Regions from separate parts of the Mycobacterium sp. NPDC050853 genome, predicted to be linked through region 2. Evidence: riboswitches for the same ligand, from Rfam matches in the RefSeq annotation. Region 2 holds a riboswitch; the other holds the start of a gene.

Region 1 (7,690 bases), on a different contig from region 2:
GGCCATGCACCCTCGAAGACCTCGATGACAGCTGGCACCACACACTGCGGTGGGCGCACGTTTTCGGTGTCGCCGAAGAACTCATTCCCCGAACGGGATTGGATGCGATGCACAATCTCGACTACCTGCTCGCGCGATCGGGCAACTCCTCACCCTGGCGCACCGAACTCGTCGAGGTGGGACTTGGCGCCATCAATCGCGCGACATCGGCCGTCCCCGGCGGCGAGACACTCCTGGGGCCGATCCTCACCCGTGTCGGTTCACTGTTTCTCAGCGCAACCGGTTCGGTCATCATGGGCCCCGAGGCCATGGACGAATTCTTCCGCGACACCGGTTATCAATGGGTTGACCATCGCCTAGCGGGACTCGCGCTCAAGGCCGTCGCCATCCCGGTCTCACACGTCGCCGCGATGCGCGACAAGATCCCCGGTATCGGCGTGGTGCGTCGACTGGTCCATGGGGCAGCCATACCGAATCCGGGCAACTACATAAAACTGGCCTTGGACGTCGCGGAGAAACCCTTACGGGTGAAGACGACCTTTGCGATGCACGACGGCAACACCTCGGGACGGAAGTTCACCGCCGCCTAGTCCGATCCCTAGACGGTGACCGCCGCGTCCGTACTGGCCGGCTTGCGCCCGATCACGGTCGCGAACCCGATACCGATCGTCGCCCACATGATCGCCTGCGTGGTGAACGAGTACATCCGGAACAGGTACAAGTCATGCGCCGGGAAGCCCGGGTAGACGATCGTCCCGTTGGCATCTAGCAGCGGTTGTGGTGCCTCGACGAACCCCGGCGTCACCGCCATGACCAGAACCACCAGAACCACGAACACCGCGGCCGCAACCAGCGTGGCCGTCCACGTCTCCCAACGCTCGGTAAGCTTCCTGCCCACCCAGAGCGCCACTGCCAGCGCGATCGCCGCGACGAGGATCATCAACACGAAGTAGCCGGTGCGCTCCTTGATAGTGCCGTCGGCGCTCGCCGCCGGCGGATTGGCCGGGAACTTCAGGAACGGCACGACGTACAGCACCAGGAACAAACCGCCCGCGACCGAGAGCGCCAGCGCACGCGGGCTGAGATTGCCCACCCGACCGATGGCCACCACATAGGTCACCGCGAACAGCGCACCCATCGCGATGCCGAATCCGATGACCCCAAGAGCCAGGCCCGCATTGGCCTGCGCGAACCGGCTGAACAGTTCCGCACCCTCGTGATGAGCGTGGACACCGGCCGCCGCGTCGAGTGCGGCTTGCGCCTCGCCCCTGCCCTCTTCATACGAGATGGCCCTGTTGATAACGGGTTCGACGAATATCCATCCGAAAATGAAGGACAGCAGCCCGCCGACGGCGCCAAAGCCTAAGCCGCGCAGGATTATTGACTTTTCCACTGAGTTATCCGCCTCTTGATCAGTGGCAGGGGAAACCCAGCAGGTGGCGAGCGTCATGCACAAATTCATGGACATGCATATCGCTGCCAAAGATCGACACCGCACCCTGGTCGATGCCGATGAAGTAATAGGCGAGTAGCGCGAGGAACGTGGTCGCGCTCAACCACAGCGCTGCCTGGGGAATCGATACCGCAACCGGACGGCTGGCGGACGTTGTGTGGGCCATGTTGCTCCTTTCGGGATACCGCGTCCCGATTCGTTCTTATCGACGGCAGGGTCTGACTCTCACAGTGGCGCGACCGTCCTGGGATTACACCAGGTTCCCGTCCTGTCGAAGGACGGATTGAGCTTAGTCGACGCAGCTGGGCTGCGCATTCGAGTGATAGTTTTGGCTTCGTATTGGTTTCTCCGGGAGCGCCAGGGGTGCTTCCGGAGATCGCAAGAGGGAATCCGGTGTAAATCCGGAACTGCCCCGCAGCGGTAAGTGGAAACGACAGCGGCATAACAAGCACTGGGCACGCCCGGGAAGCAGCCGCCGGTAGGTGAGGCTTGAGCACAAGCCTTGTGTCCGCGAGTCCGAAGACCTGCCAATGCGGCCGCACCATCCGGTGTGGCCTTCGCCGGCGCCGAGGGATCAGCTGGTGGACGGCGCAGGTATTCGGCGTATCCACCTCCTGGCTCTTCCCGTGACGACGCAGGCGACCCGACGACGCAGGGATGCCGATGCCCGCAGCACAGCAGGGACGATCAGTGGTCCTTGCGGCGGGCGGCGGCTTGGCGGCGCTGGTACTGCTGTCCGTGGCGGCGCTCGTGTTCGGTACAGCCGAAGTGCCCTGGCGCGACTGTCTGCATTTCCTCTGGGTGGGCGGGACCGGCGGCTCTGTTCGAGCCGCCGATGCTGCGAACTACCGGATCGTCGTCGAGTCCAGGCTGCCGCGAGTGATTCTCGCAATCCTCGTCGGCGCGGGGCTCAGCATTGTGGGCGTGGTCGTGCAGGCGATGGTCCGTAACGCCCTGGCAGATCCATACGTTCTCGGCATTTCATCGGGAGCCTCCGTCGGTGCGACCGCAGTAGTGGTCTACGGCGTGCTCGGCGCTTTCGGCGCCTATGCACTATCGCTGTCGGCATCGCTCGGCGCCCTCGCCGCAACAGCGCTGGTCTACCAAATTGCCCGTACTCCACAGGGTTTGGTGCCGCTCAGGCTGGTCCTGGTAGGCACGGCCGTGGGCTACGGCCTGTCCGCGGTGACGACGGTACTGGTGTTCTTGGCGCCGAACGGTGAGGCGGCGCGCAGTGTCATGTTCTGGCTGCTCGGCAGCCTGGGCGCGTCATCCTGGGACAAGGTGCCGGTGGCGCTCGCGGCGACGGTGATCGGGATCGTTTGCGTCACAGGGCTGACCCGCCAGCTCAACGCCCTCGCCATGGGCGACGAGGTGAGCGCATCGCTGGGCCTACCTGCCGGTCGGTTCCGGGTGGCGTTGTTCGTGCTCTCCGCCGCGATGACTGGATGCTATGTATCGATCTGCGGAGCAATCGGATTCGTGGGACTGGTGATTCCTCACGCGGCACGGCTGCTCGTCGGCGCGGACCATCGCCGGGTCTTGATCGTTGCACCCGTGCTGGGCGCATGTTTCCTGGTTGCCGCCGATCTTGTTGCGCGGACCACGATTCCGCCACAGGAGCTTCCGTTGGGCGCGATCACAGCGGCCGTCGGGGTACCGGTCTTCGTCGGATTGATGCGCCGCCGCGCAATGTCGGCAGGGGCGGTGAGCTGATGGAGGTCACTTATCGAGATGTGTCGGTGGATATCGCCGGCGCACGGATCGTCTCGGATATCGATCTTGAGGTCGCGTCGGGCGAATTTGTCGGCATTGTCGGCCCCAATGGCAGCGGCAAGTCGACCACCCTGCGCTGCCTGTACCGGGCGCTTGTTCCGGTATCGGGCGATGTTCAGGTCAACGGAGTATCCGTGCACGCAATCAGCATGCGGGAGAACGCCCGCCAGGTGGCGGCGCTAACCCAGGACATGTCATTGGATTTCGACTTCACCGCCGAGGAAGTGGTCGCCACCGGCCGGCTACCGCACAGCACATCCCTGCGCGGCACCTCCGAGCAGGACCGACGTATCTGTGCGGAGGCCACCGAGACGGCGGATGTGACGGCACTCGCCGGCCGGAGGTTCAGTTCCCTCTCCGGTGGCGAGCGGCAGCGGGTTCTCATCGCCCGCGCCCTGGCACAGCAACCGCGCGTGTTGGTTCTCGACGAGCCGACCAACCATCTGGATGTCCGCCATCAGTACTCGATACTCAGTTCGGCTCGGATCCTGGGTATTACGGTCATCGCCGCACTTCACGACCTCAACCTCGCGGCACAGTACTGCGATGCGATCCACGTAATGGCGGAAGGCCATGTGGTGCTGTCGGGGACACCGCACGAGGTCATCACCACCGAGTCCATCGCCCGCTGGTTCGGCATCGGCTGTCATGTCATCGCGCATCCGCGAAGCGGTGTCCCGCAGATCATCTTCGACCCACACGAGGAGACAGAATGAAGACCCTGGTAAGCATGACGGTCGTGGTGTCGCTGATATCGGCGAGCTGCGCGACCATCGAGACTCAGAATCCCGGAACCGAGCGGGTATCCGTCGATAATTGCGGTGCACCACTTGAGGTTCCGGTTCCCGTAACCCGAGCTGTCAGCAATGACACCGGGGTTACCGAGCTCCTGTTTGCTCTCGGCCTGCAGGACCGAATGGCGGGCTACTTCATCGATGCCGGACAAGACCGCGACGTCAAGACCTCACCGTGGAAGGCGCAGTTCGAATCCACCACGAACCTGGGACAGGGATTCACCCGCGAAGCCGTGCAGGCCGCACGCCCCGATCTCGTATTCGCCGGGTGGAGTTACGGATTCAACGAAACCGCCGGGCTGACCCCGGATTGGGTGCGTTCCATCGGTGCGGTGCCCTACCAGCTCACCGAGGCGTGCCGTCAACCCGGAACCGTCCGGCGAGGCATCAAACCACCGCTCGACGCACTGTACGAGGACCTGACCAATCTGGGGGCCCTCTTCGGGGTTCAGGAACGTGCCCGCGACCTGATCGCCAGGTACCGCAAGACCATCGACGACGTGCACTCACGCATCCCACACGCGCAGCCAACGGCACGCGTATTCCTGTACGACAGCGGCGAGGCCGAGCCGTTCACCTCGGGTAAGAACGCAGCGCCACAACAGATCATCGAGAAGGCCGGCGGCCATAACATCTTCTCCGACCTCGACGACAGCTGGACCACCACTGCGTGGGAGACCGCCGCCCAGCGTGACCCACAGGTGATCATCATCTGCGACTACGGGGTGGGACCGAACAACACCGCCGACGCGAAGATCAACCTTCTCAGGGCGCAACCGCTGATGAGCCACACCCAAGCGGTGCGCGACGGGAACTTCATCGTGCTGCCGTATGCCGCGCTGGTTGAGGGACCGCGCAATCCTGATGCCATCGTCACCCTTGCGAACTACCTGCGCGACAAGGGATTCTGAGCACTGTCAGCACCTGCACATAGGGTGTCGATATGAGCTCCCCCATCTCCCTCGGCCTGATGGTGCCGCCATCCCTTCCACCCGAGCGGCTGCCTGACATCTCGCGCGCGGCCGATGATGCCGGGCTCGACCACCTGTGGGTCTGCGAGGACTGTTTCGCCACCACGTCGATCGCGTACGCCTCCCTGGCCCTCGCCGCGACCGAGCGGATCAGCGTCGGTACCGGTTTCCTCTCGGCGCCGGTGCGCAATGTGGTGACGGCGGCAATGGACTACAGCGTCCTGGCCCGTAGTTTTCCCGGCAGGGTGGTGCCGGGAATCGGGCACGGCTGGCAGCCCCATATGGCACAAATCGGCGCCAAGGTCGGCTCACCCTTGACACTTCTCGAGGAGTACGTGACCGCCCTGCGGGACCTGTTGGCAGGCAAGGAGGTCAGTGCCGCCGGGCGGTATGTGCAGCTGAACCGGGTGCGGCTGGACTGGCCGCCCACCGAGCCACTGCCCATCATGATCGGCGCCAACGGTCCCAAATCACTGCGCCTGGCCGGCTTGTTGGGTGACGGCACATTGCTGACCAGCATGGTGTCGGCCGATACCGTCGCCGCGCACTGCACACAGATCGATCCCGGCCCCGGTCATCGGATCTTCCTCAGTCGCACCATCAGTGTCGGCGCCGGTGCCGCTCAACTCATCGCGACCGATCCCGGCCATTACCCCGGGATATCCTTCGACGCCTCGGCGAGCATCGGTGGGGACGCGGCTGAGGTCGCCGCACAGCTGCTTGCGCTGCGGGACCTCGGTATCACGGACTTTATCGCGTCCCCCACCGGGAACGAGCCCGACCTCATCGGCTACATCCATACGCTCGGCCGGGAAGTCAGGCCGCTGCTACACCCGTGAAACGCCGAACGCCCGGCCACCGCATGATGCGGATGGCCGGGCGTTCGATCAGATCTACTCCGAGGCCGAGGCCGCCAGATCGGCGGCAGGCTCGTCACCGGTGACCAGTGCAGGCTTCGGACGGCTGACAAAGGTGAACTTTGCGTCCTCGCCGGCACTCTCGCCGTCCCAGCCTTCAACGTCGACCGAGATCAGCTCGCCGGGCCCGATCTCGTTGAACAGGATCTTCTCCGAGAGAGTGTCCTCGATCTCCCGCTGGATGGTGCGGCGCAGCGGCCGCGCACCCAGCACCGGATCGAACCCACGCTTGGCCAGCAGGGACTTGGCCTGGTCGGTGAGCTCCATGGCCATGTCCTTGCCCTTGAGCTGCTTGCCGACTCGCGCAATCATCAGATCCACCATCTCGATGATCTGTTCCTTCGTCAGCTGCTCGAAAACGATGATGTCGTCGATGCGGTTGAGGAACTCCGGACGGAAATGCTTCTTGAGCTCGTCGTTGACCTTCTGCTTCATCCGCTCATAGTTCGAGCCGCCGCCGCCCTCGGAGAACCCAAGGCCCACGGCCTTCGAGATATCCGAGGTACCCAGGTTCGAGGTGAAGATCAGCACCGTGTTCTTGAAGTCCACAGTGCGACCCTGGCCATCGGTGAGACGTCCGTCCTCGAGGACCTGCAACAGGGTGTTGTAGATCTCCTGGTGGGCCTTCTCGATCTCGTCGAACAGCACGACGCTGAACGGCTTGCGCCGCACCTTCTCGGTGAGCTGGCCGCCCTCCTCGTAGCCGACGTATCCCGGAGGAGCGCCGAAAAGCCTTGAAGCGGTGAAGCGGTCGTGGAACTCGCCCATGTCGATCTGGATGAGCGCGTCGTCGTCGCCGAACAGGAAGTTGGCCAGCGCCTTGGACAACTCAGTCTTACCGACACCGGATGGGCCGGCGAAGATGAACGAACCCGATGGGCGCCGTGGGTCTTTCAGACCGGCACGGGTGCGGCGGATGGCCTTGGAGACAGCCTTGACGGCCTGCTCCTGGCCGATGATCCGCTTGTGCAGCTCATCCTCCATACGCAGCAGCCGAGTGGTCTCCTCCTCGGTCAGCTTGAAGACCGGGATACCGGTCCAGTTGCCCAGCACCTCAGCGATCTGCTCATCGTCAACCTCGGCAACTACATCCAAGTCCCCTGAGCGCCACTGCTTTTCACGCTCGACACGCTGCGCGACCAGCTGCTTCTCGGAGTCACGCAACCGCGCGGCCTTCTCGAAGTCCTGGGCGTCAATGGCCGATTCCTTCTCCCGGCGCGCGTCGGCGATCTTCTCGTCGAATTCACGCAGGTCTGGCGGAGCGGTCATCCGGCGGATGCGCATGCGCGCACCGGCCTCGTCGATCAGGTCGATCGCCTTGTCCGGCAGGAACCGGTCGTTGATGTACCGGTCGGCCAGAGTCGCCGCGGCCACCAACGCGCCATCGGTGATGGACACCCGGTGGTGCGCCTCGTAACGGTCGCGCAGACCCTTGAGGATCTCGATGGTGTGCTCGACGGTCGGCTCGCCCACCTGCACCGGCTGGAACCGGCGTTCCAGGGCGGCGTCCTTCTCGATGTACTTGCGGTACTCGTCGAGAGTGGTCGCACCGATCGTCTGCAGCTCACCACGAGCCAGCTTGGGCTTGAGGATCGAGGCCGCGTCGATCGCGCCCTCGGCCGCACCCGCGCCGACCAGGGTGTGCAGCTCGTCGATAAACAGGATGATGTCGCCCCGGGTGTTGATCTCCTTGAGCACCTTCTTGAGGCGTTCTTCGAAGTCACCGCGGTAGCGGCTGCCGGCCACCAGGGACCCCAGGTCCAGGGTGTACAGCTGCTT
Region 2 (7,690 bases):
TTGCCGTGGCTGCGGGCTTTGCGGCGAAGCCGCTGGTGCCGATCAACCTGTCACCCGAACACATCAACGGGCTCACCTACACGGGTGGGACGACAGGTAAGCCCAAGGGCGTCATCGGAACCTCGCAGTCGATTCTCACCATGACGCAGATCCAGCTGGCCGAGTGGGAGTGGCCTGAGCGCCCCAAATTCCTGATGTGCACCCCGCTTTCACATGCCGGGGCCGCGTTCTTCATGCCGACCCTGATGAAGGGTGGGTCGATGGTGGTGGTGCCGAAGTTCGATGCGGGTGCCGTCCTGCAGGCGATCGAAGAGCACAAGATCACCGCCACCATGCTGGTGCCCTCGATGATCTACGCGCTGATGGACCATCCGGATTCACACACCCGCGACCTGTCCTCGCTGCAGACCGTCTACTACGGCGCCTCGGCCATCAACCCGGTGCGGCTGGCGGAGGCCATCGAGCGTTTCGGACCGATCTTCGCGCAGTACTTCGGCCAGTCCGAGGCGCCCATGGTGATCAGCTACCTGGCCAAGGGCGATCACGATGTCAAGCGGCTCTCCAGCTGCGGCAGGCCCTCGGCATTCCTGCGCACCGCGCTGCTCGGCGAGAACGACCAGCCGGTGAAGCAGGGTGAGCCCGGCGAGATCTGTGTGGCGGGGCCCTTGGTGGCAGGCGGCTATTGGGAACTGCCCGAGCAGACGGCCGACACCTTCAAGAACGGCTGGCTGCGCACCGGCGATATCGCGCGCGAGGACGAGGACGGCTTCTGGTTCATCGTCGACCGGACCAAGGACATGATCGTCACCGGTGGTTTCAACGTCTTCCCGCGCGAGGTGGAGGACGTTGTCGCCGAACATCCGTCGGTCGCGCAGGTCGGGGTCATCGGGGTGCCCGACGAGAAGTGGGGTGAAGCGGTGACGGCGATCGTGGTGCTGCGCGCCGATGCCGACCGTAGCGGTGGCGCGGTCTCCAAGATGACGTCCGAGATTCAGGCCGCGGTGAAGGATCGCAAGGGCTCGGTGCAGTCGCCCAAGCATGTGATCGTCGCCGAGTCGCTGCCGTTGACCGCGCTGGGAAAGCTGGACAAGAAGGCCCTGCGTCAGAAGTACGCGGCGGTCTAGCTTCCCTCCGCTCCCGAGAGAAGGTTCCGCGCGCTGGAGTGAATGAACTCGCGAAGCCATGGTGCGGGCTCGCCCTTATCGGGTAGATGCCGGCGTATCGCGGCATACGGCATGTCGATCAGTGTGAACACCATCTTGTCGAGCAGCTCGTGAGTCACCGCCTCGAAGCGACGTTCGGCGTACTCGCGTAATGCCTTTCGCACCCGAGAGTTCAGCGACGTGAGCTCGGCTGCGAGGGTATCGGGCCAGTGGGCGACCAGATCGGCCTTCTCGTACTGGAGTAGCAGCAGTGCCTCGTTGCGGTTCTGCTGGGTCCAGTCGAAGGCGTGATTGATCGTCGCCGCCAGTGCGTCGTCGGGGTCGGGCATCGCGAGCGCAGCAAGTATCCCGTCCTGGTAGCGCGTGATGGACCGCAGCCAGAGGCGGGCCACGAGCTCATCCCGGCTGGCGAACCGGTGGTACACCGAACCTGAGGGTGCGCCCAGGACCTTCCCGACGGCGGCCGCGGTGGCAGCCGACGGCCCACCCGAAGCCACCAAGCTCAGGGCCGCATCGAGGATGTCGTCCGCGGTGTACTGCGGCTTACGCCCCACTGCGCCGGACCATGCTCGTGCCCTGGGCGACCGCGACCAGCTTGGTGTGCCCGTCGTGATCCTCGACGGAGATCTCGCAGCGGCCGAGCGCCTTGGTGCGACCCGAGCTCACCAGGGATGCGTCGGCGAGCAGACGCAGACCGTCGCGCGCGGGGGCCACGTACTCAATGGTGTATCCGCTGGTCACGATGTCCCCGCCCAGGCCAAGGGCGCAGGCGTAGGTGATCGCGTTATCGGCGAGGTAACTCAGCACCCCGCCGTGAATGAACCCGCTCTGCTGCCGCAGCTCGTCGCGGATGTCGAGCGAGAGCTGAATTCCGGACTCATCGAGCCGGCTGATGGAGGCGCCCAGGAGGCGACTGAATGGCTGCGCATCGAGCACCTGTCGGGCCTGGTCCAGGGTGATCACAATATTAGAGAGTAGTCGCTAATAATTGCACGAGCCAGCGTGCATATGATGAAGATGCAGCTGGTCTGCTGGTATCGGTTTCGGCCGATGCCAGCATCGAGTGAAGCGCCGCCCAACAGGGCTGTTCGGCACGAGAGGGAACCCGGTGAGAATCCGGGACTGTCCCGCAGCGGTATGCAGGAACGAACGCCGTCTTAAGCACTGGGGAAGCACTAAGGAAGCCCCGGGAAGCGACGGCCCGTAGGAAAACCTGAGCCCGGGTAACGCCTGTAAGTCCGAAGACCTGCCAGCCGTGCCGGGTGCGCCGCACCCGGCGGATCATCGCTTCGCGGAATGGGCGTATGACCGAATCGGTTTCACCGAACAGATATCTGTTGCGGTGGGCCCGTGCTCGGTTCTTTCGTCCCCTGGCGGTGGCCACCCCGCTGTTGATGAAGGACTAGAAATGACGGATCAACCATCTGCGGCTTTTACCGCAACCACGCTCGGTTCGGCGCGCATCGGCCCACGCCGTGAGCTCAAACGGGCTACCGAAAGCTACTGGGCCGGACGCACCAGCCGCGAAGAGCTCGAGAAGATCGCAGCCGGGCTGCGGCGCGACAACTGGGCCGCACTCGCCGCCGCCGGTCTCGATTCCGTGCCGGTCAACACGTTCTCCTATTACGACCAGGTACTCGACACCGCGGTGCTGCTAGGCGCATTGCCGCCCCGTGTCGCGGGCATCGCAGACGACCTCGATCGGTACTTCGCCGCCGCGCGCGGCAATGACGAGGTGACACCGCTGGAAATGACGAAGTGGTTCGACACCAACTACCACTACCTGGTGCCGGAGATCGGGCCCGACACCCGATTCGAGCTGAACCCCGCCAAGTTGTTCAGCGAGCTGAAAGAGGCTCAGGCGCTGGGTATTCCGGCACGTCCGGTAGTTGTTGGGCCGATCACCTTCCTCGCGCTGAGCAAGGCCGTCGATGGTGCCGCCGCGACCATCGAGCGTCTCGATGAGGTGGTGTCGCTGTACGAGCAGCTGCTGGTGCAGCTTGCCGAGGCCGGGGTCACCTGGGTTCAGATCGACGAGCCGGTGCTCGTCACCGACATCCTGCCGAACGGCCCGGAACTGGCCGAGCGGGTGTATGGCCGCCTCGGTACGGTTGCCGATCGCCCCGCGATCTTGGTGGCCACCTACTTCGGTGACCTCGGGGCGGCCCTGCCCGCCCTGGCCCGCACACCGATCGAGGCGATCGGCGTCGACCTGGTCTACGGGTCGGCGGCGGGTGTGGCATCGGTTCCGGAACTCGCTGGAAAGACCGTTGTGGCAGGCGTTGTCGACGGCCGAAACATCTGGCGCACCAATCTCGAGTCGGCGCTGGGCACACTGGCGACGCTGCTGGGATCAGCGGGTGCGGTAGCAGTTTCTACATCGTGCTCGACGCTGCATGTGCCGTACTCGCTAGAGCCGGAGACCGAACTCGATGACCAGCTGCGCAGCTGGTTGGCCTTCGCCGAGGAGAAGGTCAAGGAAGTCGTCGTGCTGGCGCGGGCACTGAGCGAGGGGCGCGACGCTGTTGCCGCGGAGTTCGCGGCATCGAACGCTGCCGTCGAGTCACGCAAGACGGACCCGCGCCTGAACAACGGACAGATCCGTGCGCGGCTGGATTCGATTCTGGCGGATGGTGTTTCACGCGGCGATGCCGCAGAGCGCCGGCGTAGCCAGGGCGAGCGGCTGAAGCTTCCCGAGCTGCCGACCACCACCATCGGGTCGTTCCCGCAGACCACGGAAATCCGGGTGGCGCGCGCGGCATTGACCAAGGGCGAGATCGACGAGGCGGAGTACGTACGGCGCATGCGCGGCGAGGTTGCCGATGTCATTGCGCTGCAGGAGAAGCTGGGCCTGGACGTGCTGGTGCACGGCGAGCCGGAACGCAATGACATGGTGCAGTACTTCGCCGAGCAGCTCGACGGCTTCTTCGCCACCCAGAACGGTTGGGTCCAGTCGTATGGCAGCCGCTGCGTACGCCCGCCGATCCTGTACGGCGATGTGGCACGGCAGAACCCGATGACTGTTGAGTGGGCAACCTACGCACAGTCGCTGACCGCCAAGTATGTCAAGGGCATGCTGACCGGGCCGGTGACGATCCTGGCGTGGTCCTTCGTCCGCGACGATCAGCCGTTGGCGGACACCGCGAATCAGATCGCCCTGGCGATTCGGGACGAGACGGTGGACCTGCAGGGCGCCGGAATCGCCATCATCCAGGTGGACGAGCCTGCGCTGCGCGAGCTGCTGCCGTTGCGCACGGCGGACAAGCCCGCATACCTGGACTGGGCAGTCGGCGCGTTCCGGCTTTCCACCTCGGGCGTGTCCGACGCGACACAGATCCACACGCACCTGTGCTACTCGGAGTTCGGCGAGGTGATCGGTGCGATTGCCGACCTAGACGCCGACGTCACCTCGATCGAGGCCGCCCGCTCGCATATGGAGGTGCTCGACGATCTCAATGCGATCGGATTCTCCAACAGCGTCGGCCCGGGCGTGTACGACATCCACTCGCCCCGGGTTCCGACCAGCGAGGAGATGACGGCTTCGCTCCGCGAGGCACTGAAGGCCGTTCCAGCCCAGCGCCTTTGGGTGAACCCGGACTGCGGTTTAAAGACCCGCAAGGTTGACGAGGTGACTGCCTCGCTGGCCAACCTGGTGGCCGCCGCTGTCGAGGCGCGGTCCGGCGTCTAGATCTCGATTGCTGCGACCAGTCCCCCGCAGGAGCCCCCTGCGGGGGACTGGTCGCGTGCGAGATTTATTGGTGTATAAACCATTAGCGAGCCAAATCGGAGGTACCTGGTGTCGATGAATACCGTTGCATTGGAACTGGTGCCGCCCAACGTCGATGGCGGCCTCGGCAAGGCGTCGGAAGAGCTGCGGAAACTGTCCAGTTTCTCGGCGGAGTTCGGCATTGACGGGCGCATCGACCACGTGATGATCCCCTCGATGATCCTCGAGGACGCCGATCGACCGCTCGAGATGAAGCCGAAGCTGGATGTCGCCGACTATTGGTCGATCATCCGATCAGAGCTACCCACAATGCGGGGACTGTGCACACAGGTCACTTCCTTTTCGGATGAGACGTCGTTACGGAGCCGACTTGCAGGCCTGACGGAAGCCGGGATAGACGGCGTGATTTTCGTCGGTGTGCCGCGGACCATGAGCGACGGCGAAGGGTCGGGTATTCCACCGACCGATGCGTTGTCGAAGTTCGACGACATCATCGAGAACAGGGGAGTGATTCTGATTCCCACCCGCAGCGGGGAACAGGGTCGCTTTTCGTTCAAATGCGATAAAGGCGCCACCTTCGCGATGACCCAACTGCTGTATTCCGATGCGGTGGTTGGCTTCCTACAAGAGTTCACGCGGACGAGCGACCACCGGCCGGAGGTTCTGCTTTCGTTCGGTTTCGTCCCGAAGTTGGAGTCGAAGGTCGGACTCATTGATTGGCTGATCCAGGATCCCGGCAATGAAGCCGTCGCGCGCGAACAGGCCTTCGTCAAGTCGCTGGCTGCCTGCGAACCTGATGCCAGACGGCCACAGCTCGTCGACCTTTACAAACGTGTCATCGACGGGGTCGCAGACCTCGGCTTCCCCTTAAGCGTGCACTTCGAAGCACCGTACGGTCTTGCCAGGCCGGCCTTCGAAACATTCTCAGAGATGCTGGGGTACTGGTCACCAGCGCTCTAAGCGCTGTGGAAGCGGTGCGGTGGCGTGGAATTCCGTTGACCGTGATCGAGTCCGTGATCGAGACTCGTCGTATGGAACCCGTTGAGTTGCGGACAGAACGGCTGTTGTTGCGCCTCGTCACCGCGGCCGACGAGGCCGCCCTCGCACAGGCATGCAGCGATCCGCTGATCGCGCGATACGTCCCGGTGCCTTCGCCATACACCTCGCAGGACGCGCAGCGGTTCGTTGCGGCATCCGCCGCCGGGTGGGCCGGCGATGTGCAGTACGGTCTCGGTTTCTACCTGGCGGACTCGGGATTGTTGGCCGGAACTTGTGTGCTCAAGTGTGTGGAGCGCGGGGTTGTGGACCTTGGCTATTGGGCAGCCCCGGCTCACCGGCGTAGGGGACTCACGGTCGAGGCGGCGAGACGACTGTGCCAGTGGGGTTTTGACGAGCTGGATATCCACCGTATCGAGTGGTGGGCCGTCGTCGGGAACACCGGCTCACGCGCCGTCGCGGAGTCAATGGGTTTCCAGGTTGAGGGGCTGCTGCGCCGACGGGCGTATCAGGCTGGGGAACCGGCCGATTGGTGGGTAGGCGGATTACTGTCGCGGCCCGAGTGACGGGTATTGACGCAGGGCGTGGTGCTGGCTAACCTTGCGCTCGGTACACCGGGTCCGGAGCGTTCGTGCTCCGTCCGTCTAACACCCGGTGCTTTGAGTGATCAATACGGTTCCCGATCGGAACGAATCTCTTGTATACCTAGGTATTTCAAATTGGGAGTATCAATGTTGCGGTAGGACTCCCGAGATAGGTCAGGCTGTCGATTGGCAGGTCTGCGCCTACCCCGCAGAGAATGGCTACCTACTGGCGTCGGCGGCGGCGGTCGACTGGGACCAGGACCGCGAGATTATTCGGTTTCCCTACGGGTGTGCGAGTTGGGATCCAACACGCGGAGATCCCGCGAATGGTCTGGTAATCCTCTGGGCTACTTGACATGAGAGCCAAAGCTGGCCCCGTCTGCTTGGCGTTGTAGAGGAACTGTACGACGTGTCGGCCACCACGTATCTAGACGAGTCTGGTTGCGTGAACCATCGGCCAACGTCGTTTCAGTACCGACCCGTTGAACTTGCTACGAGATGGCCCGATGAGCCGCCAATGGGCGAGATCGGGCACCGAGTGACCACGGGATCCGTTGTGGGGCTGCGCATAACCTCGTTGGTTGAGCCAACCGAAGGTGACGTTGAGACGCTGCGCGACGAACGGGACCGTGGCCGAAGAGCGCTGCGCATACTTGGGCCGCCGGAAGCGTTTGGCGCAGTGATCCCGTCGGAGGGTGATCGAGTGTCGGTCGATCTCGCAGACCCTCGGCTGAGCTTGGACGATATACGCGGCTACAGTGGCGTGGTCGCCGGAACAGCGGGGCAGGTGAGTAGACCTGTACATTTTCCGCAGGGCTACACCATGTTTGAGAATGTCGACCGGAGCGGGAGCAGTCCCGACGAGTTGTTCATCCAATTGCTCTGCGACAGGATGCCGGACTAGCCGAATCGAGTGTGCGGTTTACGTCGATTATCGGCGAGATTTCGACGTAGACCGCACACTCGGCGGTCAAACTTACGACGCCAGGGAGCGTTGCGGCTTCCCTGAGTACTCGCTCAGCGGTCGGATCAAAGCATTCGCTGCGGCCTGCTCCATGATGTGCGCGGTCCAGCCCGTGATCCGGCTCATCACGAAGATCGGTGTGAAGCAGGGGATATCGAAGCCCATCAGGTAGTAGGCAGGCCCGGTCGGGAAGTCCAGATTGGGCTTGATGCCCGTCGCCGCGTCCATCTCGGATTCCAGCACCTTGTAGATCTCT

What was found. Region 2 has a riboswitch for cobalamin ahead of metE (5-methyltetrahydropteroyltriglutamate--homocysteine S-methyltransferase). Riboswitches for the same ligand answer to the same signal wherever they lie in the genome.
Region 1: another riboswitch for cobalamin. It lies ahead of AB0H22_RS14245 (iron ABC transporter permease); the one in region 2 lies ahead of metE (5-methyltetrahydropteroyltriglutamate--homocysteine S-methyltransferase).

What each region holds. Positions count from the first base shown of each region.
Region 1 covers NZ_JBFAGW010000003.1:470,061-477,750, reverse strand. Annotated here, with positions in the region: gene AB0H22_RS14260 (oxygenase MpaB family protein) at 1-590, shown strand, start outside; gene AB0H22_RS14255 (CbtA family protein) at 599-1,393, opposite strand; gene AB0H22_RS14250 (CbtB-domain containing protein) at 1,413-1,619, opposite strand; cobalamin riboswitch at 1,647-1,771, opposite strand; cobalamin riboswitch at 1,777-2,000, shown strand; gene AB0H22_RS14245 (iron ABC transporter permease) at 2,111-3,169, shown strand; gene AB0H22_RS14240 (ABC transporter ATP-binding protein) at 3,169-3,945, shown strand; gene AB0H22_RS14235 (ABC transporter substrate-binding protein) at 3,942-4,934, shown strand; gene AB0H22_RS14230 (LLM class flavin-dependent oxidoreductase) at 4,967-5,833, shown strand; gene AB0H22_RS14225 (ATP-dependent Clp protease ATP-binding subunit) at 5,888-7,690, opposite strand, start outside.
Region 2 covers NZ_JBFAGW010000001.1:1,565,253-1,572,942, reverse strand. Annotated here, with positions in the region: gene fadD8 (fatty-acid--CoA ligase FadD8) at 1-1,124, shown strand, start outside; gene AB0H22_RS07730 (TetR/AcrR family transcriptional regulator) at 1,121-1,717, opposite strand; gene AB0H22_RS07725 (PaaI family thioesterase) at 1,707-2,126, opposite strand; cobalamin riboswitch at 2,195-2,432, shown strand; gene metE (5-methyltetrahydropteroyltriglutamate--homocysteine S-methyltransferase) at 2,572-4,851, shown strand; gene AB0H22_RS07715 (mycobacterial-type methylenetetrahydrofolate reductase) at 4,960-5,850, shown strand; gene AB0H22_RS07710 (GNAT family protein) at 5,922-6,452, shown strand; partial or broken gene AB0H22_RS07705 (DUF6578 domain-containing protein) at 6,550-7,374, shown strand; gene AB0H22_RS07700 (bifunctional 2-methylcitrate synthase/citrate synthase) at 7,447-7,690, opposite strand, start outside.